3 regions of the Nocardia sp. NPDC004568 genome follow, and region 3 is predicted to be linked to each of the others. Evidence: riboswitches for the same ligand, from Rfam matches in the RefSeq annotation. Region 3 holds a riboswitch; each other region holds the start of a gene.

Region 1 (9,785 bases), on a different contig from region 3:
TCGCGGTCGTGGCCCGGCTCGGTTTCCCGGGGTATTTCCTGGTGGTGCACGATATCGTGCGTTTCTGCCATGAGCACGACATCCTGTGCCAGGGCCGGGGCTCTGCCGCCAATTCCGCGGTCTGCTACGCCATCGGAATCACCAATGTCGATCCCGTCGCGAACAAATTGCTGTTCGAGCGGTTCCTCTCACCGGAACGTGACGGACCTCCCGATATCGATGTCGATATCGAATCCGACCGTCGTGAGGAAGCCATCCAATACGTCTATCGCCGGTACGGCCGGGAGAACGCGGCACAGGTGGCGAATGTGATCACCTACCGCGGGAAATCCGCGGTCCGCGACGCGGCGCGCGCCCTCGGCTTCGCCCCCGGCCAGCAGGACGCCTGGAGTAAACAGGTGAGCCGGTGGACGGGTGTCGGTTCGGAAACCGGGACCGATATTCCCGAACCGGTACTGGCACTGGCCGCCGAGATCGAAGGACTGCCGCGGCATCTGGGCATCCACTCCGGCGGCATGGTGATCTGCGACCGGCCCATCGCCGACGTATGCCCGGTCGAATGGGCGCGGATGACCGACCGCAGCGTGCTGCAGTGGGACAAGGACGATTGCGCCGCGGCGGGTCTGGTGAAATTCGATCTGCTGGGCCTGGGCATGCTCTCCGCCCTGCACTACATGATCGACCTGGTGCGCGAGCACATCGGCGTCACGGTCGAACTGCACACTCTGGACCTCGCCGAACCCGGGGTGTACGAGATGCTGTCCCGAGCCGATTCGGTGGGCGTGTTCCAGGTGGAATCCCGGGCCCAGATGGCGACCCTGCCGCGCTTGAAACCGCGGGAGTTCTTCGACCTGGTGGTCGAGGTGGCGCTGATCCGGCCCGGCCCGATCCAAGGTGGTTCGGTTCACCCGTACATCCGCCGGAGAAACGGGCTGGAAGAGATCACCTTCGACCACGAGGCCCTGCGCAATTCACTCGAACGCACCCTCGGGGTGCCGCTGTTCCAGGAACAACTGATGCAGATGGCCGTGGATGTCGCGGGATTCACCGCCGCCGAAGCCGATCAGCTACGGCGGGCCATGGGATCGAAACGGTCCCCCGAGAAGATGGAACGGCTTCGGGGCCGGCTGTACCAGGGCATGCGGGATCTGCACGGCATCACCGGTGAACTCGCCGACCGCATCTACGAGAAACTCCGTGCCTTCGCGAATTTCGGTTTCCCGGAAAGCCATTCGCAGAGTTTCGCCGCGCTGGTGTTCTATTCCGCCTGGTTCAAACTGCACTATCCGGCGGCGTTCTGCGCCGGTCTGCTGCGCGCCCAGCCGATGGGTTTCTACTCGCCGCAGTCGCTGGTGGCCGACGCCCGCCGGCACGGGGTCGCCGTGCACGGCCCGGATATCAATGCCGGCGAGGCCGAGGCCACCCTGCAACAGCGCGGGACCGAGGTGCGGCTGGGCCTGGCGGCCGTACGCTCCATCGGTTCGGACCTCGCGGAGAAGATCGTGGCCGCCCGGGCCGAAGGCGGGCCCTACACGTCGTTCCTCGACCTCACCGGGCGCGTGGAGATGACCGTCCCGCAGGCGGAAGCCCTGGCCACCGCCGGTGCGCTCGGCAGTCTGGGATACACCCGGCGCGAAGCACTGTGGGCCGCCGGCGCGGCGGCCGGCGAACGGCCCGATCGCCTGCCCGGGACCGGTGCCTCCACCACCACACCCACCCTGCCCGGGATGAGCGATCTCGAACACGCCGCCGCCGACGTCTGGGCTACCGGGGTCTCACCCGGTAGCTATCCCACCCAGTTCCTCCGACCCCGGCTCGACGCGCTCGGGGTGATCCCGGCCGCCGACCTGCTCTCGGTCCCCGACGGCACCCGGGTACTGGTCGGCGGCGCGGTGACCCACCGGCAGCGTCCGGCCACCGCCGGCGGGGTCACTTTCCTGAACCTGGAAGACGAAACCGGCATGGTGAACGTGGTGTGCTCGGCCGGGCTGTGGACCCGCTACCGCCGCACCGCGCAGAGCTCCCCGGCCCTGCTGATCCGCGGCCGGATCCAGAACGCGGAAGGCGCGGTGAGCATCTACGCCGAACACCTGAGCCGCTTGGACATGCGCACAGCCTCCCGCTCCCGCGACTTCAGATAGTCCGGCGCCGCCCGGTTTCCCTAACGGCCACGACGAGACCTCGATCGCACCCGAATCGGGTACACGACCCCGAACCCGCCCATTACGCTGCCAGCATGCGCAAGCTCGGGGTGTTGTTGACGGTTGTCTGTGGGTCGCTGTTGCTGGCCGGGTGCGGGGGTGAATCCTCCTCCGGCACGGCAGACCACACGATGTCCTTCGAGGACGGGGCGCCCGCACCCGCCACGGCGCCGGGGATCCGGGTGCAGAAGGCGCCCGCCCGCGAAGAGGCTCCCTCGCCCGCCCCGGAGGCCGACCGGGCCACCGAGCGGAAAGAGGTCGTCACCGGCACGGTGGATCTCACCGCCGACGACCCGGTCGCGGCCGCGCAGACCCTCGTCGACCGGGTGACCGAACTGGACGGGCGGGTCGACCAGCGTACCGAGAACCCCGGAACCGCCGACGACGATCCGCACGCGAATCTGGTCGTCCGGATCCCGGCCACCGATACCGACGCGTTCATCGAGGGCCTGAGCGATCTCGGCGAGGTCACCCAGATCAGCACCAACCGTGACGACGTCACGCTGCAGTGGCAGGATCTCGACGCCCGGATCACCGCGCTGCGGGCTTCGGTGGACCGATTGCGCGATCTCATGGCGCGCGCCGCCAACACCGCCGACCTGATCGCCGCGGAGGAGGCGCTTGCCGACCGGCAGGCCGAACTGGACAGCCTCACCGGACAGCGGCGCTATCTCGACGATCAGATCTCGCTGTCCACCCTCACGGTCGATATCCAGAGCACTGCGGAGAAGTCGGGTGAGGACGGCCCGGCCACTTTCCGGGACGGAGTCGTGGACGGCTGGAACTCCCTGCTCGACTGGCTGAAGGGCGCGGTGGTCTTCGTCGGCCAGGTGCTGCCGTGGCTGATCTTCCTCGCCCTCCTCGGTGCGATTGTCGGCGCCCTCGTCGGGCTGGTGCGCCGGCTGGGCGGCGCACGCACTGCCGCCCCGGCGGCGGCGAATTCGACCGGACGGGTCGAGACTTCGGTGCCCGGGACCTCGCGGACCGCTGCCGGACCCGGGGACGCACCGGGCAGGACCACCAAGGAAGTGGACGAGTCCGCGAAGGGGACGGACCGGGCGGCGACCGGCCCTGGGGAGACGGGGGAGAACACGGACCGGACGGCGGTGGGTGCGGACGAGTCCGCGGGGACCGGGGACGACGCCGTCGATCCGGACGGCCCGGACACGGACCGGGCGTGACCGGTGCCCACCACGGTGCGGGCGGTGATCACACCGAACAGCCGGAAGGGCCCGCTGGTCGAAACCCTGCCCGACGGCACGCTGCACCTGTGGGTGCGGGCGCCGGCCACCGAGGGGAAAGCGAACCGGGCCGCGGCCGAACTCCTGGCCGCGCATCTCGGTGTCCCGAAGGGCGCGGTCCGGCTCTCCGGCGGGGCGACCTCCCGGCACAAACGGTTCGAGATCGCCGACTGATCTGCCGGGACCGGGGTCAGACAGCGCCGGGGAACCCGTGCTGCCGCCACGCCTCGTACACCGCGACCGCGGCCGCGTTGGCCAGATTCATCGATCGCCGGCCGGGCAGCATGGGGATGCGCACCTCGGTATCGATGTGTTCGTCGGTCAGCACCTCCGCCGGCAGCCCCGTCGGTTCCGCGCCGAACAGCAGGATGTCGCCGGGCCGGTAGGCGATATCGGTGTGCGGGGTCGTGGCCCGGGTGGTGAACGCGAACACCCGTTGGGGGTGCAGCTGCTTCCACGCGGTCGCCAGATCCGGGTGCACTGTCACCGAGGCGAGGTCGTGATAGTCCAGGCCGGCCCGGCGCAGCTTCGCCTCCGACATATCGAAGCCGAGCGGTTCGATCAGATGCAGCTCACTGCCCGTGCCGGCGGCGAGCCGGATGGCATTGCCCGTATTTCCCGGTATGCGAGGTTCATGGAACATCAATCGGAACACAGCCGACCAGTCAATCAGGTGCGGCGGCGCCGCGGGTGCGGGATACCTCGCCGGTGCGGGCGCTACCGTCGTCGCGACGCCCTGACCACAGCGAATAGGATCACCGAGGTGATGCGGGGGCCGCGCACGGCACGGATCGCGGCGGCGTACCGTAGGGCCGCCCACTCTGCAGGAATCCGCTTCCGGTGGTCGAATGGGCTGTCCGATTCATTCCGGAGGGAGAAATATGGCCGTGCTGCAGGGCCACGGTAATCCAGGCGACGACGCGAGCGGGGTGAGCGATCCGGGTGCCGGCCCGGAGAAGCTGAGCCGCCAGCTGGCGAACCGGCATATCCAGCTGATCGCGATCGGCGGCGCGATCGGTACCGGCCTGTTCATGGGATCGGGCAAGACGATCTCGCTCGCCGGCCCCTCGGTGATCCTCGTCTACATGGTCATCGGCTTCTTCCTGTTCTTCGTCATGCGGGCGATGGGGGAGCTGCTGCTGTCGAACTCCGGCTACAAGTCGTTCAGCGATTTCGCCGGTGATCTGCTCGGCCCGTGGGCGGGTTTCTTCACCGGCTGGACCTACTGGTTCTGCTGGGTGGTCACCGGTATCGCCGATGTGGTGGCGATCGCCGGGTACGTGTCGTACTGGTGGGCCGATCTGCCGCTGTGGATACCGGCGCTGGTCTGCATCATCGTCCTGCTGGTGCTCAACCTGCCCACCGTGCGCGCGTTCGGTGAGACCGAGTTCTGGTTCGCGCTGATCAAGGTGATCGCCATCGGCGCGCTCATCGTCACCGGCCTGGTGATGGTGATCACCGGATTCACCGGTGACAACGGCAGCACGGCCGCGCTGGCCAACCTGTGGAACGACGGCGGTTTCTTCCCGACCGGGCCCATGGGTTTCGTGGCCGGATTCCAGATCGCGGTCTTCGCCTTCGTCGGCATCGAACTGGTGGGCACCACGGCGGCCGAGGCCAAGGAACCCGAGCGCACCCTGCCCCGCGCGATCAATTCGATCCCGGTGCGCGTCCTGCTGTTCTACGTCGGCGCGCTGATCGTGATCTGCGCGGTGACCCCGTGGCGGCAGGTCTCGGCCGACGAGAGCCCGTTCGTGGCGATGTTCGCCCTGGCCGGGCTCGGTGTCGCCGCAAGCGTGGTCAACTTCGTGGTGCTGACCAGCGCCACCTCCAGCGCGAACTCGGGTATCTACTCGACCTCGCGGATGGTGTACGGCCTGGCCGGTGACGGGGACGCCCCCGCGCTGTTCGGGAAACTGTCCCGGCGCAAGGTCCCGGCCAACGCGCTGCGTTTCTCGTGCGCGTTCCTGCTGATCGGTGTGGTGCTGCTCTACGCCGGACAGTCGATCGTCGAAGCGTTCACCGTGGTCACCACCATTTCGTCGCTGTGCTTCATGTTCGTCTGGACGATGATCCTGGCCAGCTACCTGGTCTACCGGAAGCGGCGGCCGCATCTGCACGCCGCGTCGACGTTCAAGATGCCGGGCGGGGTTCCGGCGGTCTGGGCGGTGCTGGCGTTCTTCGTATTCCTGATCTGGGCGCTCACCCAGAAGAGCGACACCCTGCAGGCCCTGCTGGTGACCCCCATCTGGTTCGTGGTGCTGGGCCTGGCCTACCTGGTGGTGCGGCGCAGTCCCCACCACGCCGCACTGCGCGAGCAGCACCGGGAGAAGGTGCTCGCCGAAAACGCCGCGCTGCGCTGATCTGTGCTGTTTCGATTGCCCGCCCCGGGCGGGGCGGGCAATCGTGTGTTCACGTACCGGAGGCGTTCCGTGATTCCGGCAGGGGCAGAGCCACCGGCCCGGGCCGAGATGGACGTAGCCGATAGGACGGTCACAGCGGGCGCGCGGGCACGGCCGCGGCCGCGGCCGCAGGGCGTCGCGGTAGGAGCCGTCGTAGAGGTTGCCCAAGGGTTCTTTCACGAAATGACAGCGGCGCACGGTGCCGACACCGTCGACCGAGAGGACCGACGCCCCCGTCCGGTAGGCCCGGCCCAGGGAGTGGTGCGGGTCGCGGCTGTAGGGGACAGCGGGTCGATGGCGTCCAGTCGGCGGCCTCGGCCTCGGCCTCGGTGTAGGTGTGGTCCTCGGCGGCGTTGACCCACAGGTAGACGTGCTCGGGGAGGTCGGCGCGCAGTCCGCGGGCGTGCTCCAGATGGCCGGGCAGACCCACCACTCCGACGCTGAACCGGATACCGGCCGCGGCGAGCTCCCGGGGTTTTGCCGAGGAAGCGCTGGTAGGGCGTTTGCCCGGGGGGTGGTAGGTGCACCACAGCGGGACCGTGTCGGGGTCGGCTTCGCCCAGCCATTCGGTGCGGCAACTGAGATTGGTCTGGATGGCGACCCCGACGATCCGGCCGGGTCCACCGGCCGGGCCGAACTGCGGACGCGGCTGTTGCTGCTGGACGCGATCATGGGTCAGCACGACGCGGCCTGGCTGTCCGCTTTCGACACCGGGGCCGAGGTGCCGCTGGCCGGGCCGGCGGCCGTGGCCCGGGAGGGCCGGATCTGGAACAATCGCCTCCGTGACCGACGCCGCGACCCCGACCCACGACGATCCCGGCACCGGCAGCCGATGGGCCGGTTTCCTGCGCTGCCACCTGCCGATGGTCGTGGTGGCGGTGGTGGTGCTGATCGCCGTGGTGTTCGTCGCACAGGATCGCTGGCGCCGGGGCGCCTTCTTCTTCGGTGGCGCGACCCTCATCGCGGCCGCGTTCCGGTTGTGCCTGCCGACCGCCCGGGTCGGCCTCCTCGCGGTACGCAGCAAACCGTTCGATGTGGGCGCGCTGACCCTGCTGGGCGGCGCCGTGGTCTTCCTCGCCGCGACAATCAACACGCTCGGCGTGGGCTGACCGCGCGGGACGGGTGTGCCCCGCCGCTGCTCAGCGCCCGGCGCGGGCCAGGTTCATCGTCTGGACCAGCAGTTTGCCGATGGCCGCCGCCTCGGTGAGGAAGGCATCGTGGCCGTCCCGCGAGGAGATCACCTCGAAATGCCGGCAGCCCGCGAGCCCATCGGCCAGTTCCTGCTGGGTGTGCAACGGGTACAGCCGGTCGGAGTCGATCCCGCCCACGATGCACGGTACGTCGGTGGCGGCCATCGCCGCCTCGATCCCGCCGCGGCCGCGGCCGATATCGTGCCGGTTCATCGCCTCGCTCAGCAGCACATAGGTCGCCGGATCGAAACGTCGCCCGAGCTTCTCGGCCTGGTACTCCAGATAGCTCTGCACCGCGTACCGGCCGCCGTCCCAGGGGTCCTCGCCCTCCTGCGGGCGGTTGGCGAACCGGCTGTCCAGTTCGACCTCGGTGCGGTAGGTGAGGTGCGCGATGCGGCGCGCGATACCCATTCCGGCCATCGGCGCGCGACCGGTGCCGTGGTAGTCGCCGCCCTGCCAGTCCGGGTCGCCGGTGATCGCGGCGATCTGGGTGCTCTGGGTGCCGATCTGGTCGGCGGTGGCCCGGGGGCCCACCGCGAGGATCAGTGCGGCGGCCAGGCGCTGCGGGGCGAGCAGCATCCATTCGAGGACGCGCATACCGCCCATCGAGCCGCCGATCGCCGCGGCCAGCCGGGGGACTCCGAGCACGTCGAACAACTCGAGTTCCGCCGCGACCTGGTCGCGGATGGAGATCCCCGGGAACCGCGAGCCCCACGGTGCGCCGTCCGGCGCGAGCGAGGCCGGGCCGGTGCTGCCCTGACAGCCGCCGAGGACATTGGTCGCGACGACGCACCACTCGTCGGTGTCGATCGGCGCCCCCGGGCCGACCATCCCGTTCCACCATCCGGCCTGGGGATGGTTTTCGCTCGGGTCACCCGAGACATGGGAGTCACCGGTCAGCGCGTGCTCGATCAGGACGATGTTGTCCATCGCCGGGGACAGTTCCCCCCAGCGCTGCACGGCCAGCCGGACCTGGGGGAGGCGGGCGCCGTTCTCCAGGGTGAGCTCGCCGATGTCCACATACCCGAGGGTGCCGTCGGACGGCGGTAACTGGGCCACCGGACGAGCGGTGGTCGATTCGGTGCCCGCCTTCACGCGAGGGCTTCCACGGAAACGGCGGACCGTACTGATGCCCGGAGCGTATGAATCCCGGCTGTGGATCCGGCTGCCCGGCCGCGGGGAGCATCGGATACGACCGCGGGGTGCGGGTGGGTCGCTCCGGTAGCGGTCGCGCCACGGATGCTGTGATCGGTCATGTCGTGCTCCAGAAAATCGGGGGTTCCTCGTCGAATCGTGAGAACGCCGCGGTCAACGCGAGCGACACCGGCACAAATCGACGACCTCCTGACGTGCGCTTGCTCCCGGCTCTCGGAAGCCAGGTCATCACCCGGAGCACCCCACCGCAGCAGGAGGGTTGCCGGCCAGCGAGCCGGGGCTTGGTGCTGGCACTCATGACCTGCCGAATATGGTAGCCGGGCGCCGATACGGATCGAAATCGGTATACGTGCCGACCAGGTAATCTTGTGGCGAGTCTCACCCCTGTGAGATCTCACGACCGGGGCTGGCTGCACCGTGACACCACCGCAAGCAGTACGCTCGTCTTGGTTACACCAGACGTCTCGTGGACAACGCGGGATGTATACGTTGTCTGTTGAACAGCTGGGGTCCGCTCACAAGCGTGTTCGCCTGGCCGTGCAATGAGGGCACCAGTCTTAGGAGGACACGAAGATCCATGTCCAAGATCAAGGTTGAAGGCACCGTCGTTGAACTCGACGGCGACGAGATGACCCGGATCATCTGGCAGTTCATCAAGGACAAGCTGATCCACCCGTACCTCGACGTGAACCTCGAGTACTACGACCTCGGCATCGAATACCGCGACAAAACCGACGACCAGGTCACCGTCGACGCCGCCAATGCCATCAAGCAGCACGGTGTCGGCGTCAAATGCGCGACGATCACCCCCGACGAGGCCCGGGTCGAGGAATTCGGCCTCAAGAAGATGTGGCGTTCGCCCAACGGCACCATCCGCAACATTCTCGGCGGCACCATCTTCCGCGCGCCGATCATCATCTCCAACGTTCCGCGTCTGGTACCGGGCTGGACCAAGCCGATCATCATCGGCCGTCACGCCTTCGGCGACCAGTACCGCGCCACCGACTTCAAGGTCTTCCAGGCCGGCACCGTCACCCTCACCTTCACCCCCGAGGACGGCAGCGAGCCCATCGTGCACGAGGTCGTGCAGATGCCGGAGGACGGCGGCGTCGTGATGGGTATGTACAACTTCAAGAAGTCCATCGAGGACTTCGCGCGCGCCTCGTTCAACTACGGGCTGCAGCAGAACTATCCCGTCTACATGTCGACCAAGAACACCATCCTCAAGGCCTACGACGGCATGTTCAAGGACACCTTCGAGGCGGTCTTCGAAGCCGAGTTCAAGAGCCAGTTCGAGGCGGCCGGCCTCACCTACGAGCACCGGCTGATCGACGATATGGTCGCCTCCTCCATGAAGTGGGAGGGCGGCTACGTCTGGGCCTGCAAGAACTACGACGGCGACGTCCAGTCCGATACGGTCGCGCAGGGCTTCGGGTCGCTCGGCCTGATGACCTCGGTGCTGCTGACCCCGGACGGCCGGACCTGCGAGGCCGAGGCCGCGCACGGCACGGTCACCCGGCACTACCGCCAGCACCAGCAGGGCAAGCCGACCTCGACCAACCCGATCGCGTCGATCTTCGCCTGGACCCGCGGCCT
Region 2 (9,785 bases), on a different contig from region 3:
CCGTCGCTGGACGCCACGAGCGTCCCGGTCAACCGGGGTACTCGTTCGCGCAACGCACGAAGTTCCGCCGTCACCGCGGCGTGGGGATCGGACACCGTCATCGGCACCTTGGTAAGCCTTCCCATCAGTTCACCGAGCAGATTCTTACGCGCCGTCACGCGAGGTCCTCCAGAGCCGCCCGAAGCCGGGTGAGCAGTTCGTGATCCACCGGTTCCCACTCGTCTCCCTCGGGCACCGGTGTGGCATTACGGATCCGGCGTCGCAACGGCGGCTCCGCCGCGGCGGCCGGATCGGCGGTGGCGGCCGGATCGGCGGTGGCGGCCGGATCGGCGGCGGGCGAGCCGGCCGCGGAAGCCGGTGCCCCCGCCGGTGGTTCGATCAACCCCGCCACGGTCAGATCACGCACCGCCTCCAGACAGCCATAGGCGGTGCGGCCCAGGTCGCGGGCGATGCCGGTCACGCTGCGGCGATTGTCGGCCGCGGCCAGTACCTCGGCCTGGCTGCCGGTGAGCAGCACCCGGCGCCGCCGGATCCGGCGCACCGGGACGACCGCGGCACGGTCGACCAGTTCCGCCGGCCACGGACCCGAGTCCGGGTCCCCACGGCGAGCGCATTCGCGGACCAGCGCCCGGGGCCGGACGGTGCAGACCGCCGACAGCCAGTGGGCCGGCGCGGGCCGGAACTCCGGCTCCACCGGCGTGGGCAGCAGAAAATAGGCCGCGTCGAAAACGGCGAGCAGGGCCAGGGTTTCCAGCAGCGGCCGGTCCAGCAGGGGGCCCGGATCCCCGGTGCCCGCCCGCGCCCAGTCCTCGGCACTGGCCACCCCGGCCTCGACCACCAAGCGATCCAGCCCGGGGGTGCGCGCGCAGGTGGCGGACGCGATGGCGCCGTCGGCGAGGTGGAACTCCCCGTCGCCTACGCGCAGAACGCCGGTCCGGCCTTCGTCTTCCAATCGCTGCAACTCGTCCGCGAGCTCAACGCGCATGACCGTCCTCGGCCAGTTCGGCGAGGATGCCGCGTAGCCGGAACCGGGCCATCGCCAAATTGCCGGAATCCTCGTCGAACAGGACATGAACGAAGAGGCGACCGCCGAAATCGCCGTCCACCAGGTTGAGCAGGTGATATCCGCCGGTTCCGCAGACGATGATCTCGTCGACGTCGTCCCCGGTCGGGCCCGTGGTCAGCGCCGGACAGCCGAGCACCGCGCGCACCACATCGGTGGTGGTCGCCGCGTCCTCGTGCTGATCGACCACATGGTGCCGACCCGCCGCGGCGACCGCGAGCCCACTCGCGCCGTCCACCAGAGTCACGCTGCGTGCACCGGGGATGTCCATGATGCGTTCCAGACATCCATCGATTCCGCTCATGTGCCCCTGCCCGTTCATGCGTGTTTCAGATCCCTGGAGACACTACACACACACTGCGTTCGCCGCCGACTGAACGCATGACCGGATCGGGCACCCGGGCCGTCCACGCTCGAAACGATGCCGGAGCTGCGCCCGAGATATACGGCGCGACAGAGTAGTTGACACATTACCCCCGAGCCGGCGCCTACCGATCGATGATTTCTCAAACTTGCGCTCGCATGGGAAATATCGCCTGGATCCCGCGTCGGCGGGGAAACTACGTTCGACACATGACCGAGTTGTTTCCCGGACGGGGGCGCACGATGCTCGCCGCGGCCGCCACCGTCGTGCTGTGGGCATCGGCGTTCGTCGTCATCCGCATCGCGGGCGCGGAGTTCTCGCCGGGGGCGCTGGCCCTGGGCCGATTGGCCTCGGCGGCGGTGGTATTGGTGGCGCTGCTTTTGCTGACCGGCACCGGCCTGCCCCCGCGCTCGGCGCTGCGCGGGGTCATGGTATCCGGAGTGCTGTGGTTCGGGATCTACATGGTGGCCTTGAACTGGGCCGAGCAGCATGTCGACGCCGGCACCGCGGCGCTCGTGATCAACACCGGACCGCTCATGATCGCGCTGCTGGGCGGACTCTTTCTCGGCGAGGGTTTCCCGAGACGACTCATGGCCGGTATCGCGGTGGCGTTCACCGGCGCGGCCGTGGTGGGATCATCCAGTTCCGAGGGCGCGGCCACCCTACTCGGAGTCGTGCTGTGCGTGGTGGCGGCGGTCGCGTGGGCGGTGGCGGTGCTCGTCCAGAAACCCGCGCTGGCCCACGCTTCGGCGCTGCAGGTGACCACCGGCGGTTGTGTGGTGGGTACGCTCGCGTGCCTGCCGTTCACCGGACAGCTGGTCACCGAGGCGGCCGCGGCACCGCTGCCCGCCACACTCGCTCTCGTCTACCTCGGCGTGTTCCCGACCGCCGTCGCTTTCACCACCTGGGCCTATGCCCTGGCCCGGATGACCGCCGGACAGGTGGGCGCCACCACCTACGCGGTGCCGGCGCTCGTGGTCGTCATGTCCTGGCTCCTCCTCGACGAGGTGCCCGGCCCGCCGGCACTCGCCGGCGGAGTGCTGTGCCTGGCGGGCGTCGCCATCACCCGGTGGCGGCCACGCGCACGCCGGGGCGCGGCCGCGCGCCGCGACAGTGATCGGGAGGCGGATCCGGTATGACCTGCCGGGGGTCGGCCGGACCGCGGCGGAGTCGCCGGACCGGTGGCGATCGCGCCGATCGGCCGGCACACGGTCGCGGGTGTGCGCGCGGAAGTGCGTACGGTGAGATCAGCGCCGCCATCCGCCACGACGAACCAGGAGAGTGCGATATGCTCGCCGCCTTCTCGATCACCCCCATCGGCACCGGCGAAAGTGTCGGGGATCAGGTCGCCACCGCGGTCCGGGTCATCCGGGACAGCGGACTCGCGTACCGGACCGCCGCCAGTTTCACCGAGATCGAAGGCGAATGGGATCAGGTCATGGGTGTCATCAAGGCCGCGACCGATGCGGTACTGGCCCAATCCGATCGGTGCAGCATCGTCATCAAGGCCGATATCCGGCCCGGCCGGACGAATACACTGAACACCAAGGTCGAATCGATCGAACGGCGGCTCGCCGAGTGACCCCGCGCCACGCCCCCGCGACTACCGTGTGAGTGGCACCGGCCGCCTCCCCCGCTTCGCGTACCCGACGACCGCGAACAGCGGTTTGACCACCGTCCACTCGCCGAAGCGGTACTCCGCGCCGCGCACCAGGCGAACCGCGAGATCCGGGCGCATGACGGCCAGGTAGTGGCGGGCCTGCTCCGCGTGCAGCGGATTCGAGACGATCTTGATCCGGTCGGCGTCGCCGATCAGCGCGATGGCGTTCTCGATGTTCTCCCAGGTGCTCCGCGAGGTGGTATCCAACGCGACCGGTCCGGACCAGCCGTGTTCCCGGGCATAGGCGGCCATCAGTTCGGCCTCCGACCGCACACCCCCGACCGCGCCACCGCAGAAGACCATCCGGGTGTCGAGCCGGGGAGTGCAGGAGCGCAGCCCGGCGCGCACCCGCCACCTGTTCATCGCGTTGACCGTCGGCGCCGAATTGCGGAACCCGAGGACGACGACCACCTCGCTCGTGCCGATCGCGGAGCCGACCAGCCGCCGCGACGAGCGCCAGTTCACCCACTCGCCCCAGACCAGTACGGCCGCACCGGCCGCGAGCAGTATTCGTGACGTCCGCACGGGTACCGCAGCGTACCCGTACGCGCGCCTGTTCCGCACAACGCCGCGCGTCCCGGCGCCGTCTCGCTCCCGCGTGGCCGGCTACGCTCCCCGTTCGCCGTATTCGCGGACCGCGCACAGGTATTCGTTGATGGCGTCCCGGTTCCGCTCGAGGCAGCGGATCCGCTCGTTCATCCGATCCCGTTCGCCCTCGAGTGTCGCGAGCATCTCCGGCGTCGCGTCCGGGAAGTAGATGGACCGCGGCTTGTCCAGGCACGGGAGGATCTGTTTGATGATCCGGGTCGGCAACCCGGCATCGAGCAGTCCTCGGATCTGCAGGACGCGATCGACGAAGCGCTCGTCGTAGCTGCGGTACCCGTTCGCGCACCGCTGGGCGGCGATCAGTCCCTGTTCCTCGTAGTAGCGCAGCAACCGGCGCGCGGTGCCGGTGCGCCGTGACAGTTCTCCGATCCGCATTCCACCCACCTCGCTCGAAAGATTTGACCTTCACATCTGTGTGATGCTTCGACCATAGCCGAATGGACAACGAACTCTTCGACTACAGCGCCATCGTCGATCGCGATCCGATCCGGTGGCCCGGCGGTGCGCGCGTCGCGTTCTACGTGGGCCTGAATATCGAGCACTACCGGGTGGACCGACCCTCCACCAGTATCTTCGCCGGCACCGCCGGGCAGGTCCCGGACCCCCTCAACTACGGCTGGCGCGATTACGGCCCCCGGGTGGGATTCTGGCGGATCCTGGAATCGCTGGACCGGCACGGTATCCGGGCCAGCGCACTGCTCAACTCCGATGTGTTGCAGCGGTATCCGCGCATCATCGCGGCGGGCCGGGAACGCGATTGGGCCTGGCTCGCGCACGGCCGGAACAACTCCGTCCTGCAGGCCGAGATCGCCGCCGCGGACGAGCGCGCCTACCTCGCGGACGTGCTCACCACCATCGAACGCGGCACCGGGAAGCGACCGCGGGGCTGGATGGGCCCCGCCCTCTCCGAGAGTTTCCGTACCCCGGAATTGTTGCGCGAACTCGGCGTCGACTATGTCCTGGACTGGACCAACGACGACCAGCCCTATCCGCTGCGCGTTCCCGGCCTGTTCAGCCTGCCGTACTCGGTGGAGTTGAACGACAACACCCTGTTCCTCGGCACGGGGCTCACCGGACCCGATTTCGTCCGGATCGTGCGCGACCAGCTCGACCGGCTGTGGGCGGACTCCGAAACGAGCGGCCGAGTCCTCGCCCTGGCACTGCATCCCTTCGTCACCGGACAGGCGTTCCGGGCCCGGTACCTCGACGAGGCACTGGCCTATATCGTCGAACATCCCGGCGTATGGGTCACCACCAGCGACGAGATCGCGGCGCACTACGCGAGTACCCGGGCCGGGGAGACGGTCAGAAGTACGTCCCGCTGAACGGGTGCTCGTCCACCTCGAACAGCGCGTCCGCGGCCGCCGCGGCGCCGGGCCGGAGCTCGGTGACGCGGCCGGCGAGCGCCAGGTGGCGCCAGCGGGTGCCGCCGAGGTACGCGGACGCCAGGGCCGCCACGTCGGTGACGAGGTCCGCGGGCTCCTCCACCCGGGTGACCCCGCCGTCCTCGATCCGGTACGTGCCGGTGTTGGCGGGCAGGAGGGAATCGGTGACCGCGACGACCAGCGGCCGGCCGGGGCGATAGGTGCGCCGGGCCAGTGCCGCCTCGACGTCGACGAGCCGCAACCAGGTCTCGTCGTGCACCTCGGTGATCCGGGCCGCCCGCTCGTCGACCAGCAGTTGCCGCAGCGGGGTGTCGGGCGAGATCGCCGACAGCACGACCGCGTCGACGATATCGGCACTGAGCAGATGCCGGACGAGTCCGATGAAGGCGGCGGGAGTGGTGGCGACGAAATCGTCGACCACCACGGTCCGGCGTGGACCGCGCACCCAGTCCGGGGAATCGGCGGGTCGGTAGCGCACGAAACCGTCCTCCGCGCCGGGTTCCCCGTGCACGGCGACATGGCCCTGCGCCCGCAACAGCTCCTGCAACCGCCACCAGTACGAGGGGCGATCGATCGCCGCGGTCCACGTCACCTGCGCGGTCGCGTAGATCTTGGCGGGTACCTCCCAGCGTTCCGCGGGCGCGAGCAACCGGACCGGGCCCGCGACGGGCACGGTCTCACGGAAGCGGGCCCGGTGCACATCGATCTCGCAGCGCGCCGACGAGCCGGCGACGCCGTACCCGAAACGCTCGTAGATACCGCCCTGGGTGGCGCGCAGCGAGGCGACGATCTCCCCGCCTGCGGCGATCCCGATGAGCTGCCGGCGCAGCAGCGCGCCCGCGATCCCCTGCCGCGCGTGGGTGGGCAGGACGCCGACGTGCGTCACCGCGGCGTGCGGCAGACGCGCGCCACCCGGTGCGATCAGCCAGCTGGTGTAGGAATTGACCGTCCCGACCAGCTCACCGTCGACCCGGGCGCCGAGAGTGCGGCCGGGCTCGTTCAACCCGTCCGCGGCTTCCGCCGGGATCGGCGGGCCTCCGACCATCGCGGTACGGAAGACCTGTTGCGCGGCCCGCGCGTCTGCCGCATCGGTCAATATGTCGATTTCGACGGTCATCTCGGCTCACTCAGAGGTTCGGTATCGGGTTGCCGGCGACACCGGCCGGCACCATGTGATCCGAACCATCTTCACACGGCACGCGGTAGGTCACACCGCGCACGGCGCGCCGGCCCCGGTGCCCGATCCCCCGGTCAGGCCGGGGCGGGTCTCCGGAACCGGGTCCCAGCGGCCGCCGGAACAGGCGTAATCCCACTGCGGTCCGGTCTCGACCAGGGCCCGCACCGCATCGACCAGACGGTCCACGTCACCGGCCGTGGTGCCGAGCCCGATACTGGCGCGCAGCGCGGCGTCGAGCCCGAACCGGGCCAGCAGCGGGTGGGCGCAGAAGCGGCCGTCACGCACTCCGATCGCGTGTTCGGCGGACAGATAGGCCGCGACCCGGCCCGGTTCGAAACCGTCCACGGTGAAGGCGACGATTCCGACGCAGTCGGGGCTGTCGGCCCAGATCCGCAGGCACCGGACCCCGGTGATCCCCGCCAGCCCGGTGCGCAACCGGTCGGTGAGCACCCGTTCGTGTGCCTCGGCGGACGCGCCGAGTGCGATGAGAGCCGAGCAGGCGGCCGCCAGCGCCGCGGCACCCAGCACATTGGGGGAGCCGGCTTCGTGCCGATGCGGCGCGGCCGCCCAGTCCACGGTATCCGCGGTGACCGCGGTGACCGCGCCCCCGCCGGCCAGATACGGCGGTGCCGCGTCGAGCCAGTCGCGCCGCCCGGCGAGCACCCCGGCACCGTACGGTGCGTACAGCTTGTGCCCGGAGAAGACCACATAATCGATATCGGTGGCGCACAGATCGATACGCCGATGCGGTGCCAGTTGGGCCGCGTCCACCAGGATCCGCGCACCGTGGCGATGCGCGAGCGCGGCCAGTTCCGGCAGCGGTAGTACCTCGCCGGTGGCATTGGAGGCGCCCGTGACCGCGAGCAGGGCCGCGGGTTTCGCGCCGAGTTCGGCGGCGAGACGGTCGACGGTCTCGGTGAGCGTGCCGGCGGCGGGCACCACCCGGCGACCGCGGCCGGCCCAGGGCAGGAAGTTGGCGTGGTGTTCGATATCGAGGACCACGGTGTCGCCGGGCACGCAGGCGGCGAGCAGGTTGAGCGCGTCGGTGGTGTTTCGGGTGAACACCACCTCCTGGTCGGCGGCACAGCGCAGGAAGCCGCGCACCGTTTCGCGGGCCGACTCGTAGCAGCGGGTGGAGATACGCGAGGCGTACCCGGCACCGCGATGCACGCTCGCGTAGTAGGGCAGCAGATCGGCCACCCCCGCAGTGACCTGCGCGAGCGCGGGTGCGCTGGCGGCGTAGTCGAAATTCGCGTAGTCGCGGGTGCCGCCCTGCACCAGCGGTACCCGCAGATCGTCGCCGGAGACCCGGGCCGGGGCACAGGTGGGGTCGAGTACAGCGGTCATCACGTGATCCCTTCGATCGAGGGACTCCGGGTGTCGAACGAGCGGAGTCCGCGCTTGCCGCGCTCGGTCGAGCGGCGGCCAGGTCGTCACCCGGGGCACCCCACCGCGGAGGAGGGTTGCCGGCCAGCAAGCCGGGGCTCGATGCTGGCACTCATGACCTGGTGCGAGGGTGACAGACCCATCAACGGCTTGTCAACTCGACCCGTCGCGGACCGCGTCGCCGGGTCGGCGCGCACCGGCCCTCCCGGTGACCACCTGCCGTGCGCGGTCCCCTGACCCGCTGACTCGCGGTTCGAAACAGCGTCCCCGGCACCCGTTTCGAATCATCGTGATCCGGTCCGTGGCCCGGAGACGGTCAGGAGCGCAAGGTGTTCATCCGGGTGATCACCCCGGACGACCCGGTGCGCGCACCTGTCCCGATTCCCCGGCCCCGAACGGAGACTCTCGATGCCCGACCGAACAGGAGCCGCCACCCCGACGGCCGAATATCTCTGGTACATCCCGAATCAGGTGACTCCCGGGCATCGTGGTGACGCCGTCACCGCCGACCACAACAGCCTGGAAACGCTGACCACCCAGGCGCGCGCACTCGAGGAATACGGATGGCAGGGGGCGCTGATCGGCACCGGCTGGGGGCGGCCGGACACATTCACCGTCGCCACCGCGCTCGCGGCCCGGACCACGACCTTCGAACCGCTCGTCGCCGTCCGGCCCGGGTATTGGCGGCCGGCCCATTTCGCCTCCGCCGCCGCCAGTCTCGATCATCTCACCGGCGGCCGGCTACGGATCAATATCGTCTCCGGTAAGGACGACCTCGCGGCCTACGGCGAGGCCGAGGAAAGCCAGGCCGACCGGTACGCCCGCACCCGGGAGTTCCTCCAGCTGGTCCGGCGGCTGTGGACCGAGGAGAATGTCACCTACCGGGGTGCGCACTACCGGGTCACCGATTCCACCGTCACGCCGCGGACCGCCGTGCGCGCGGACCGCCCGCATCCGCTGCTGTACTTCGGTGGCGCGTCCGCCGCCGCAGAACGAGTCGCGGCGACCGAAGCCGATGTCCAGCTCTTCTGGGGTGAGCCGCTGGCGGGCGTCCGCGAACGTATCGAACGTTTGCGCGCGCTCGGTGACGAACTCGGCCGGGCGCTGCCACCGCTGCGGTTCGGCCTGCGCGTCACCACCTTGGTCCGCGACACCACCGAACAGGCGTGGGCCGATGCCGAGGCCAAGGTTGCCGAGATGGCGAAAACGCCCGACCGCGGCGCACCCCGGCGCGCCGCGGTCGGGCAGCAGCGCCTGCTCGACCTGGCGGCGCGCGGTGAAGTGCTCGACGACAACCTGTACACCACCCCGGGCACTGTCGGGGGTGGCGGCGCGGGCACGACGTGGCTGGTGGGTTCGGCCGCGGACGTCGCGAAATCAATACGGCGCTACCAGGATCTCGGCATCACCCACTTCGTGCTCTCCGATACTCCCTACCTGGCCGAGATCCGGCGCCAGGGCGCCCGGCTCCTGCCGCTGCTACGCGACTGAGCCGGGCGCACCGCGTCAGAGATCCAGCCCGGTTCCGTGGATGCCGTGCTCGTCGATGAGGGCGAGCTCGGCAGCGGTGAATTCCGGGAACTCGAGCGCCGCGAGATTGTGGTCGAGCTGCGCCGTGCTGCTCGCGCCGATCAGCGCCGAGGTGACCTCGGGCCGCCGCAGTACCCACTGCAGCGCGAGCTGGGCCAGCGACTGGCCCCGAGCCGCGGCGATCTTGTTCAGTTCGGCGGTGCGGCGCCGATAGGTCTCGTCGATGGCATCGGGCGACAGGAAAGTGCTGTCGGCCGCCCGGGCGCCCTCGGGGATGCGTTCGAGGTACTTGTCGGTCAGCAGCCCCTGCGCCAGCGGCGAATACACGATGGCGCCGAAGCCGTCCTGCCGCGCGGTGTCCAGCAGGCCGTTCTGTTCGGGACGGCGGTCGTAGATGGAGTACCGCGCCTGATGGATGAGCAACGGCACACCCGCTTCGCGCAGCAGTTCGGCGGCTCGGTGGGCGCGATCGGGCAGATAGTTGGAGATGCCGATATAGAGCGCCTTACCCTGCTGCACCGCGCCGACCAGCGCACCCACCGTTTCCTCCAGCGGAGTCCCGAGGTCGGGGCTGTGGTGGTAGAAGATATCGACGTAATCGGTGCCGAGATCGC
Region 3 (9,785 bases):
CGAACCGTCGGCTCCCTCCCCCCGGCGGTGATTTCGCTGCTCGAAGCCGACTGCGTACACCGACGACGGAATGGACGACGACGACTGCTCCAGCAGCATTATCCGTTCCGGTCTCCCGCACGGGCGCATGCCCGAGACCGCCCACCACTGCTGCCCCACCGGACTCCGGCTCGCCGGAAAGTTCGATGTCAGGCGGTTTTCGCTGTAGTCCTTGCACGAGTCGTCACTATCGGTCGACGCTCCGGCCCGTCGGATCTGCCGCCGCTGTCGCGGTCAGCGACCGGCACAGTAATTTTGCCGGGTCGGCAACCCTGTCCTCGGTCCACAGCACGTCGGAGAAGGCGTCGGCCGGTTCGAACCGGCCCCTATCGAAACTGCCGCCGCTCAACTGATCCCGCCACCGCGTATACCGGGACACCACACGCCCTGGATGGACACCAGGATACCTCTGGTAGTCCTCCACAGACACCGCGACCACCTCCCGCTGCGCCCATGATGCCCAGCCATCCCGCCGGCTTCCTCGACCGGGTTTGCGGTAGCGGGCTGCTCCGCGTGAACGGCACCGCCGGCCAGTTCCGGTTCGACTCGACCTCGGGTACCGGGGTTGTCGGTTGTCGATCCTGACGATCGTCGTATCCGGTGGGTAGCCGTTCGGCCGATGTGTCGCGTGCTTGCAGTTCTCTACGTCGTTCGCCATTTCGTGGACGCCCGCCCCTCTGCCGCCGACCGAGCCGTTCGCCGTCACCAGGTCGCTGTGATGGTCGGTTGCCGTGCACTCCATCGGTCCACATATGCGACCTGCTGTTCTTTCTGCCGACCACAAAAATACACCAAAGTTTCCGCCCTGCTGGATGCTTCGCAAAGCCGGCCCCGACCTACTCACCCAAAAGAACCGGCTGCCTCACCGCAAGAAGCCGGCTGCGACTCAACGAGACGAGAAGGAGGAATACAGACCGGAAAGGGCGGTCAAAGCGTCTACGAAGCGGCGGCGATCCGCAATACCGGCGGCGCGGACCCATCCAGTCGAGTTCACTCGAGAGGGCCGAAACCGGCGGTCAGGGTGCACATACCGGCGATCCACTGCCTCGAAGAAATCAGCTCAATGCCTGGTCCAGGTCGCCGAGGAGATCTTCGATGTCCTCCAGACCGACCGAGACCCGCACGACCCCGTCCGAGAGTCCGATACTCGCGCGGCCCTCGGGGCCCATGGCCCGGTGGGTGGTGGTCGCCGGGTGGGTGATGAGGCTTTTCGCATCGCCCAGATTGTTGGAGATATCGATGATCCGCAGCCCGTTCAGCACCTCGAAGGCCCGTTTCTTGGCGAGGTCGGCGGCGGCCTTCAGCTCGAAGGTCACCACGGTGCCGCCGCCGCTCATCTGCTCGGCCGCCAGCGCGTACTGCGGGTGCGACTCCAGGAGCGGGTAGCGGACCCAGCTCACGGCCTGGTGTTCGTCGAGGTAGCGCGCGATCCGCAGCGCCGAATCGGTGGACTGCCGGACCCGCAGCGGCATGGTCTCCAGACCCTTGAGCAGCGTCCAGGCATTGAAGGGGCTCAGCGCGGGGCCGGTGTGACGCATGAGCGTCTTGACCGGGCCCTCGATGTACTCGGCGGTGCCGAGGATCGCGCCGCCCAGCACCCGGCCCTGACCGTCGATGTGCTTGGTGCCGGAGTAGACCACCACGTCGGCGCCGAGTTCGAAGCCGCGCTGCAGCAGCGGGGTGGCGAACACATTGTCCAGTACCACCTGCGCGCCCGCGGCGTGCGCGAGTTCGCAGACCTTGCGCACGTCGACCAGGGTCTGCATCGGGTTGGCCGGAGTCTCGAAGAACACCGCGGCGGTGGGTTCGGCCAGCGCCGCTTCCCACTGGTCGAGATCCTCGCCGTCGACGAAAACGGTGTCGATACCCCAGCGGGGCAAAATCTCGTTGCACACCACGAAACAGGAGCCGAACAGGCTACGCGCGACCACCAGCCGGTCGCCTGCTTTCAGTAGGGCACCGAGGGCCACGAAAACGGCCGCCATACCGCTGGCCGTCGCGAAACAGGCTTCGGCCCCGTCGAGCAGGCGGATCCGTTCCTGGAAGGTGGTCACCGTCGGGTTGCCGTAGCGGGAGTACACATAGTGCGGGTTGTCGCCGGTGAACGCGGCCTCGGCGGCTTCGGCGCTGGCGTAGACGAAGCCGGAGTTCAAGTACAGGGCCTCGGAGGTCTCGTCGAACCCCGAACGGCTCAGCCCGCCGCGCACACCCAGTGTCGCCGGACCGACCCCTTCGGGTAACGGGCGTTCGAACGAACCGCCGCCGATCACGACTGCCGCCAGGGCAGGCCGTGGGCCCGCCAGCCGGAGCCGCCGCGATGCCCGAGTTCGTCCAGCGGGCCCTCGAAGCCCTCGCTGATGTTGTAGGCGGGTGTGATACCCGCCGCGGTCGCGGCATCGGCCGCGTGCGCCGAACGCTGACCGGAGCGACACAGGAAGAGCACGGGCGCGTCCGCGCGACGGTCGGACAGGGCGCTACGGAGCTGGTCCAGGAATTCGGTATTCCGGGCGCCGGTGCCGTCGACCCACTCCACCAGCAGTGTCGGCTTGGCGATGGCGCTGGTGTCGGGTACTCCGACGAATTTCCATTCGGCTTCGGTCCGCACGTCCACCAGGACCGCGTCTGGATTCTCGGTCAGCAGTTCCCATGCCTGCTGCAAGCCGATATCCCCTGCGTAACTCATACGTGGCACCTCCTGTGAATCCGCACTTGCCGCATCCGATCGATGCGCGCCAGGTCGTCACCCGGAGCACCCCACCGCGGAGGAGGGTTGCCGACCAGCGAGCCGGGGCTTGGCACTGGTACTCATGACCCAATCCAAAAGATTGCCCGGCGCGGTCGGGCCGTGTCAAACCCCGGTTGACGGCTCCGGCGAGCTCATCCGGCCGGCTGGTTACACACCAGCCAGTCGTCGTCGGACAGGAAAAGCCACCAGGTCGCGGTACGCTCCGCGCCGTCGACCCGGCTGGTCACCTCGATATTCGCGGTATCGCCGGAGATGTGCACCGGGCCGAATCTCGTAATCTCGATATCTTTCCCGGTCTCGCCGGGCTTCAGCTGACCCGCCAGCGGGGAGCGGGCGGGAACGAAACCGGGGCAGACCGCTTCCCGGGGCGGTTCGGGCCCGTAGCGGTTGCTCACATCGGCGAACTCCCGGACCGCTCCCGCGATCCGGTCGGAATCTGTGACATTTTTCTCAGCGGGCGCCACCAGGCCGGCGATGAGTACGCCCACCAGGACCAGGGCCGCGACCAGCGCGGCCACGACGAACGGGGTGATCGAGCGCGGTCGCTCCTCGTCACCCGATTCGGTGGCCGGCTGCTCGTCGGCCGCTCCGGAATCGCTCATGACGACGATCATCCCTGGTCCCCGGATCGCACCGTGCCCGCACCCCGATAGAATCGCGGGTACCGGCGGGTACCACGGCACAGTGCTACCCGCAGAGACGTGGGACGACGAACGGTGAACAGCCACCCACGGACGGCGCGATGTAGGTGCATACGAGCCGCGCGTCAAGTTAGCCTAAGCTAACAACAACGCCAGTGATTCTTTCGACCGATAAGGGTGCGCGTAACAGATGACCGAGCAGAAGGAAGCGAACCGCCCGCTTCGGATCGCGATCGTCGGGGCCGGGCCGGCCGGTATCTATGCCGCTGACGCGTTGATGAAATCCGGTGCGGACGTCTCGATCGATCTGTTCGAGCGGATGCCGGCCCCGTTCGGACTGATCCGCTACGGCGTGGCCCCGGACCACCCGCGGATCAAGGGCATCGTCACCGCCCTGCACAAGGTGCTGGACAAGGAGCAGGTGCGCCTGCTGGGCAATATCGATTACGGTACCGATATCACGCTGTCGGATCTGCGGCGGTTCTACGACGCGGTGATCTTCTCCACCGGCGCCAACGCCGACCGGGCGCTGCCCATCCCGGGTATCGACCTGGACGGCTCCTACGGTGCGGCCGATTTCGTGTCCTGGTACGACGGGCATCCGGACGTACCGCGCACCTGGCCGCTGGAGGCGGAGAAGGTCGCGGTGCTCGGTGTCGGCAATGTCGCCCTCGATGTGGCGCGCGTGCTGGCCAAGACCGGTGACGAACTGCTGCCGACCGAGATCCCGCCGAACGTGTACGCGGGCCTGAAGAACAACAAGGCCGTCGAGGTGCACGTGTTCGGCCGCCGCGGCCCCGCACAGGCCAAGTTCACCCCGCTGGAGCTGCGCGAACTCGACCACTCCCCGACGATCGAGGTGATCGTCGATCCGGAGGACATCGACTACGACGAGGGTTCGGAAGCCGCGCGGCGGCATTCCAAGCAGGTCGATATGGTGGCCAACACCCTCGAGCAGTGGGCCATCCGTGACCAGGGTGACCGCCCGCACAAGCTGTTCCTGCACTTCTTCGAATCGCCTTCGGAGATCATGGGCGAGGACGGGAAGGTCGTGGGTCTGCGGACCGAACGCACCCAGCTCGACGGCACCGGCAATGTGAAGGGCACCGGCACCTTCAGGGAATGGGATGTGCAGGCCGTCTACCGGGCTGTCGGTTACCTGTCCCAGAACATCTCGGAGCTGCCCTTCGACGATCAGGCCGGGGTCATCCCGAACGAGGCCGGCCGGGTCCTGGTCGACGAGGACGCCGACGGCGCCGCGCGCTATATGCCCGGCACCTATGTGACCGGCTGGATCAAGCGCGGTCCGGTCGGGCTCATCGGCCACACCAAGGGTGACGCCAACGAGACGGTCGCCTGCCTGGTGGACGACAGCACGAATTTCGCGCCGGCCGAGAATCCGGAGCCCGAGGCCGTGCTGGAGTTCCTGGAGGGCCGGGGTATCCCGTTCACCACCTGGGCCGGCTGGTACCGGCTCGACGCGCACGAGCGGTCCCTCGGCGAGCCGGAGGGCCGTGAGCGGGTCAAGGTCGTCGAGCGCGAAGACATGTTGCGCGCGAGCGAACCCCACAAGGTCTGATCCATTCGTCCGCTGCTCCCGATCCGTGGTCGAGAGCAGCGGACACCTCCATCTATCAGGCATGCTGTAGCAGTGTTCGACGCCCATGTACACATCATCGATCCGCGTTTTCCGCTGATCGAGAACGAAGGCTACCTACCGGAGCCCTACACCGTCGCCGACTATCGGCGGCGGATGGCCCGGTTCCGGCCTTCCGGTGGCGCGGTGGTGAGCGCGTCGTACCAGGGCAACGACCAGAGCTATCTGCGCGCCGCCCTGGCCGAACTCGGCCCCGGCTGGGTCGGGGTGACCCGGCTGGATCTCGACGCCTCCGACGCCGAGATCCTCGACCTGCACGCGGCCGGAGTGCGCGCGGTCCGGTTCAACCTCAAACGCGCGGCGGCGGATATCGCCAGCATGACGCGGCAGGCGTTGCGGGCCTACGAATTGGCGGGCTGGCATGTGGAGATCTACGTCGACGGCCAGATGCTGGCCTCGCTGCAACCGGTGATCCTGAAGCTGCCGAAGGTGTCCATCGACCATCTCGGAATGTCCGAGGAGGGTCTGTCGTACCTGCTGGACCTGGTCGACCGCGGCGCGCGGGTGAAGGCGACCGGTTTCGGGCGTCTCGATATGGATGTCGCGACGGCGCTGCGCCGGATCCACGCGGTCGATCCGCAGGCGCTGATGTTCGGCAGCGATCTGCCCGGCACCCGCGCGGGCCGGCCGTTCCGGGAATCGGATGTGGAGCTGATCTGCGATGTGGTCGGCACCGATATGAACGCGGTGCTGGAGGACAATGCCCGCGCGTTCTACGGGTTGCCCGCGATCGAGCGCACCACCGAGGATCCCACCCCCACGCTGCCGCTGTTCGTCCCGCCGCGCGACGACAGGCCCTCGGCGCACGACGGGTCGACACGTCCGCTGCCCGTCATCGAAAGACGTTCCGGCCCGAGCTGACGCGGCGCTTCACACCTACCGATATCGGGCCTGGGATCACCGCCGTCGAGGAGCGGATCGCTGCGGCGGAGAACCCGATCGACCGGGTTCCGCCGGCGGCGGACTTGCGGGCGCTGTGCTACGAGCCGGCGGCGTGCAGCCGACCGGCCGACAGCTCAGATGGCGATCGCGCCGATCACCCACACAACACTGGCCAGCAGGGCGCCGAACAACTCCACCAGGATGGAGAGCCCGACGCCTGTGATCGCCTGTTTGCTCGACACCCACGCCTGCCGGTTGTCCGGGAGCCGCTGTAATTCGGAAAGATACACGCCGCCAACGAAACCCACGAACAGCCCGACCGCCGGTATCACGAAGAACCCGACGATGCCGGCGAGGCCGCCCAGCAGCAGTGTCCGGTTCGGCACCCCCGCTTCCTTCAGCTTGCGGCCCGGCCACGTGTATTTCACGACCCCGGAGATGACCAGCAGAACGGTGCCGACGGCCAGTACCGCCCATGCGGTCGTCCCGCCGGTGACAAAGGCCCAGACGGCGATCGCCCCGAAGATCAGGATCACTCCCGGCAGGATAGGCACCACGATGCCGATGAGGCCGATCAGGATCACCAGGCCGACGACGAGTTCTCCCCAAACGCTCACAGCACCAAAGTAGCCCGGATCGGACACAGTCGCCGGTCCGGCGAACGAGTGCGGGCGCAGCTCGTTCCGGGCCCCTCGAGCCAGAGAGAATCTCGTTACCGGACCGGACCCTTCTCTGGTCCGCACGGGCTCCGGTGACCTCGCGATCGCGGCCGGCCGCGGCGTAGAGGTGGGCCCGTTCGGCGCGTGCCGTGGTGGATCTGTGTCGCGTGCATACGGGCGGGCCGTGCGGGTTGTTCTGTCGCGGGCCGGCACGCCGACCACTCGGAGAACTCGTCGTATCCGGCCGGAGCCCGGGAAGTGTGGGACCGATGCGCGGGCCTGCATGGGCGACGGGGCGACTGGCGATTTTCGTCTTACATGCACCGCCGCGGGTGGCTGACAATGCGAACGCGAGGCCCGACGCGCCTCCAGGTCGAATGGGTTGGAGTGGGTTACGTGAGCGGGAAACTATGGGTCGACCCCGCCGGTCTCAAGGCCAGGGCCGCGGCATTCCAGGAGTTGGGTGCCGAGATGCAACAGGTGGTTGCGCGGTTGCAGGCCGCGCTTGCCGCCGAGGGCCGATGGTGGGGCGAGGACGAGTCCGGTGAACAGTTCGGGCAGTACTACGAGCCGGACGCCGACAAGGCGATCAGCGCGCTACAGGAGATCGCTACGGCGCTGAACGGTTTCGGCACCCAGGTGGCGCAGTCGGCCGATACGGTGACCGCGGCGGACGTGGTCGGCCGCGAGCAGATCGAGAACGCGCCCTATTCCACTGATCCCACTGCTCGGCCGGCCGCCGCCGAAGACATAGCGGGACCACTTCAGCCGGCGGCCTCCGCCGGCGGACCGGATCAGGTGGGACCGAATTCGGTGACCGGCCCCGGGGATCCGGATCAGGTGGCACAGAATTCGGTGACCAGCCCCGCGGCACCGGCGGCCCCCGGCGTGACGCCGGACCCGAGTTCCGGCGGCGGTGCACCGGGCTCCGAGGGCGCGGAACCCGGAACCAGTGGTCAGGCCGAGGGTCCGGAGGCCGGGCAGCCCGGCACGCCGGGGGGCGACCCGGCCCGGAACCGGAACGAGCGGCAATCGCCGGAACGCGCGCAAACGCCTGTGGGCGGTCCGCGTACCGTGGAGCGCCCCGGCCCGGCCGGTGGCCCGCCCGGCGCCCCGGGCGGGCCGGCCCGGCAAGTTGCCCAGCGGCCGGGCGGTTCCCCCGGCGGCGCGACGCAACCACCCCGGGTGACCGCCGGGGGCGACGGGAAACCGCCGGGGTCGCCGGGGTCGGGCCGACCGGCGTCGTCCGGCCCGACCGACAGCGTCCCACCGTCCGTGCCCGGCCAGCGCAATGACAACAGGAACGACAACAAGCCGGCGAAAGACGATAAGGCGGCTCCGGGCCGGCCGGAGCGGGGCCAGGCCACCGACGGTGCCCGGCCTGGCCCTTCGGCCCCGAAACCGGTGGAGACCCCGCTGATGCGGGCGGCTCGGCAGCTGTCGGACCGGCACGGTGTCACGGTGGCCGGGTTCGAGAACGACGAACTGGACGAGACGGTGGTCGGCGAATTTCTCACCGCGACCGACGACGTCCTCACGAGATATCCGGTGCTCGCTCTCCGCGAAGTCGGGATCGGTGCTGTCGTGGCCGCGGATATCGTCGAAGCCCGTCCCTGCCCGGAGCCGGGGGACGCGCGACGATCGCCATCGCCCTGGGATATCACCTTCGATGCCGGTCTGGCGGCAGACCCTGAACGGCTCGCCGAGATCGTCCTGGAAAAGCGCCGGCCCGGCCGGACCGTGGTTGGTCCGGAGGTATCGCCCGCATACGAGGCGACGATCCGGGAATTCGGCCGTGCCTTCGACCGGGCCGGCGACCGGCTGGCACACGGCCTGGCACAGCGGGCGCTGATCGCGGATTATCTCAGTGGTGCTTCCGGGCACCGGGAGTCCGGTCTCGCGCGCCAGGTGGCCGGGTATCGGCGATGGCGTGACCAGTTGAGTGACAGCTGCTTCGAGGACGGCCTGTTCGATCCCGGAGCGGCGCTTGTGGAGGCGTTCACCGATGTGATGCTCAACGGTGACGGCGCCTCTGAGCCGGCAACAACACTGTGCCGTCTTCTCGCCGCTACCGCGGAAACAAACCTGGCCGAGGATCCGGGCTCGGGGGAGGAGGTCCGGAACCGGACATGATCCCGAACCGCAGAGCTGCCCAGAGGGTGCCGAATGGACAAATGGGCCGCTGTGGTAACTCCACACGCGGCCGGGATCGGGTGTGCACGGTGGGGTGCGTCGAATACCGGACGCCGTCGAGTGATGACCGCCGTTCGTCCGGAGGTGCCTCGCCGGCGCGTCTGCCCTATCGAGTTCGTTGTGGTGCCAACACTGTCGTTATCCGGGCTGCCTTGTCCGAGATGACTTCGGGGCGGCCGCTCATCGAGACCACCGAAGATCGCGTTCCGCATGCGGTTGCGGTCTGTGCACGGCGTCGGGCAGGAGCGGAGCGCCTCGGATGACGAACTCGAATACCGAGGGGAAAAACAGGGCAGGGGCGGTACCGGATGTCGAACCACGCAGTGCGGTCCCGGGTCCACCGGACGATCCGGCTGCCGCCGTGGACGTGCTGGAATCCGGAGAGGGTTCCGGTCTCGGCGCGATAACGCCGGAAACCGATACGACCGCCGCCGAACTGACCCGGCAGATCGCCGCGGAGATCGTATCGGCGGGCCCACCGGGAAAACGCACGTGGGATGCCGTTTTCGCGCTGACGACGGCCGCCGAGACCATGGAGATAGTGTTTGCCGACGATACGTCGTCGGTGTCGGTCGCGCCGCCGGAATCGGTGACGGCGTTGGTGCGGTGGCATCGGGAGCTGTCGGCCCGGTGGGAGCACGGGCCGTGGTGGCGCCTGCTGCTGTGGTCGGACGAAGGCGGGGAACCTGAGGTCGGTTACGACTTCGGCGCGGAGCCGTTTCCGGAAGGACAGTTGTTCGCACCGGAGGTGTATCGGGCGGATCTGGAGGTGTATCCGAGGTCCGGGCTGCCCGTCTGGCTGGGGGCCTATATCGGTCACGGTGGCCGGCAGATGCGTACTCCCCGGCAGGCAGTCACCGCGTCTCGGGCGGATCGGGACGGCGGAGCGCGGCCGGTGGTGATGACGAACGAGCTACCGGATCTCGGGGCGTTGTGGGCCCGGTGGGCGGTATTGTCGGCGGCGTTCG

What was found. Region 3 has a riboswitch for S-adenosylmethionine ahead of ABZV91_RS29035 (rhodanese-like domain-containing protein). Riboswitches for the same ligand answer to the same signal wherever they lie in the genome.
Region 1: linked by a shared signal. The riboswitch ahead of ABZV91_RS24425 (homoserine O-acetyltransferase) and the one ahead of ABZV91_RS29035 (rhodanese-like domain-containing protein) in region 3 are both predicted to bind S-adenosylmethionine.
Region 2: linked by a shared signal. The riboswitch ahead of ABZV91_RS00130 (aminotransferase class V-fold PLP-dependent enzyme) and the one ahead of ABZV91_RS29035 (rhodanese-like domain-containing protein) in region 3 are both predicted to bind S-adenosylmethionine.

What each region holds. Positions count from the first base shown of each region.
Region 1 is NZ_JBEXLL010000063.1:7,612-17,396, reverse strand. Features, by position in the region: gene ABZV91_RS24460 (error-prone DNA polymerase) at 1-2,141, shown strand, start outside; gene ABZV91_RS24455 (DUF4349 domain-containing protein) at 2,237-3,382, shown strand; gene ABZV91_RS24450 (DUF167 family protein) at 3,398-3,616, shown strand; gene ABZV91_RS24445 (tRNA (cytidine(34)-2'-O)-methyltransferase) at 3,633-4,097, opposite strand; gene cycA (D-serine/D-alanine/glycine transporter) at 4,324-5,805, shown strand; gene ABZV91_RS24435 (hypothetical protein) at 5,936-6,526, opposite strand; gene ABZV91_RS24430 (DUF3017 domain-containing protein) at 6,708-6,953, shown strand; gene ABZV91_RS24425 (homoserine O-acetyltransferase) at 6,984-8,129, opposite strand; SAM riboswitch class IV at 8,381-8,491, opposite strand; gene ABZV91_RS24420 (NADP-dependent isocitrate dehydrogenase) at 8,767-9,785, shown strand, end outside.
Region 2 is NZ_JBEXLL010000001.1:22,964-32,748, reverse strand. Features, by position in the region: gene ABZV91_RS00175 (roadblock/LC7 domain-containing protein) at 1-158, opposite strand, end outside; gene ABZV91_RS00170 (hypothetical protein) at 155-985, opposite strand; gene ABZV91_RS00165 (hypothetical protein) at 975-1,367, opposite strand; gene ABZV91_RS00160 (DMT family transporter) at 1,637-2,566, shown strand; gene ABZV91_RS00155 (MTH1187 family thiamine-binding protein) at 2,716-3,009, shown strand; gene ABZV91_RS00150 (YdcF family protein) at 3,031-3,612, opposite strand; gene ABZV91_RS00145 (MerR family transcriptional regulator) at 3,694-4,068, opposite strand; gene ABZV91_RS00140 (polysaccharide deacetylase family protein) at 4,131-5,018, shown strand; gene ABZV91_RS00135 (GNAT family N-acetyltransferase) at 4,999-6,195, opposite strand; gene ABZV91_RS00130 (aminotransferase class V-fold PLP-dependent enzyme) at 6,286-7,602, opposite strand; SAM riboswitch class IV at 7,648-7,761, opposite strand; gene ABZV91_RS00125 (LLM class flavin-dependent oxidoreductase) at 8,050-9,132, shown strand; gene ABZV91_RS00120 (aldo/keto reductase) at 9,148-9,785, opposite strand, start outside.
Region 3 is NZ_JBEXLL010000095.1:9,234-19,018, forward strand. Features, by position in the region: gene ABZV91_RS29030 (O-succinylhomoserine sulfhydrylase) at 1,095-2,309, opposite strand; gene ABZV91_RS29035 (rhodanese-like domain-containing protein) at 2,306-2,722, opposite strand; SAM riboswitch class IV at 2,740-2,852, opposite strand; gene ABZV91_RS29040 (hypothetical protein) at 2,917-3,387, opposite strand; gene ABZV91_RS29045 (FAD-dependent oxidoreductase) at 3,617-5,005, shown strand; gene ABZV91_RS29050 (amidohydrolase family protein) at 5,078-5,944, shown strand; gene ABZV91_RS29055 (DUF456 domain-containing protein) at 6,100-6,582, opposite strand; gene ABZV91_RS29060 (hypothetical protein) at 7,021-8,757, shown strand; partial or broken gene ABZV91_RS29065 (hypothetical protein) at 9,077-9,785, shown strand, end outside.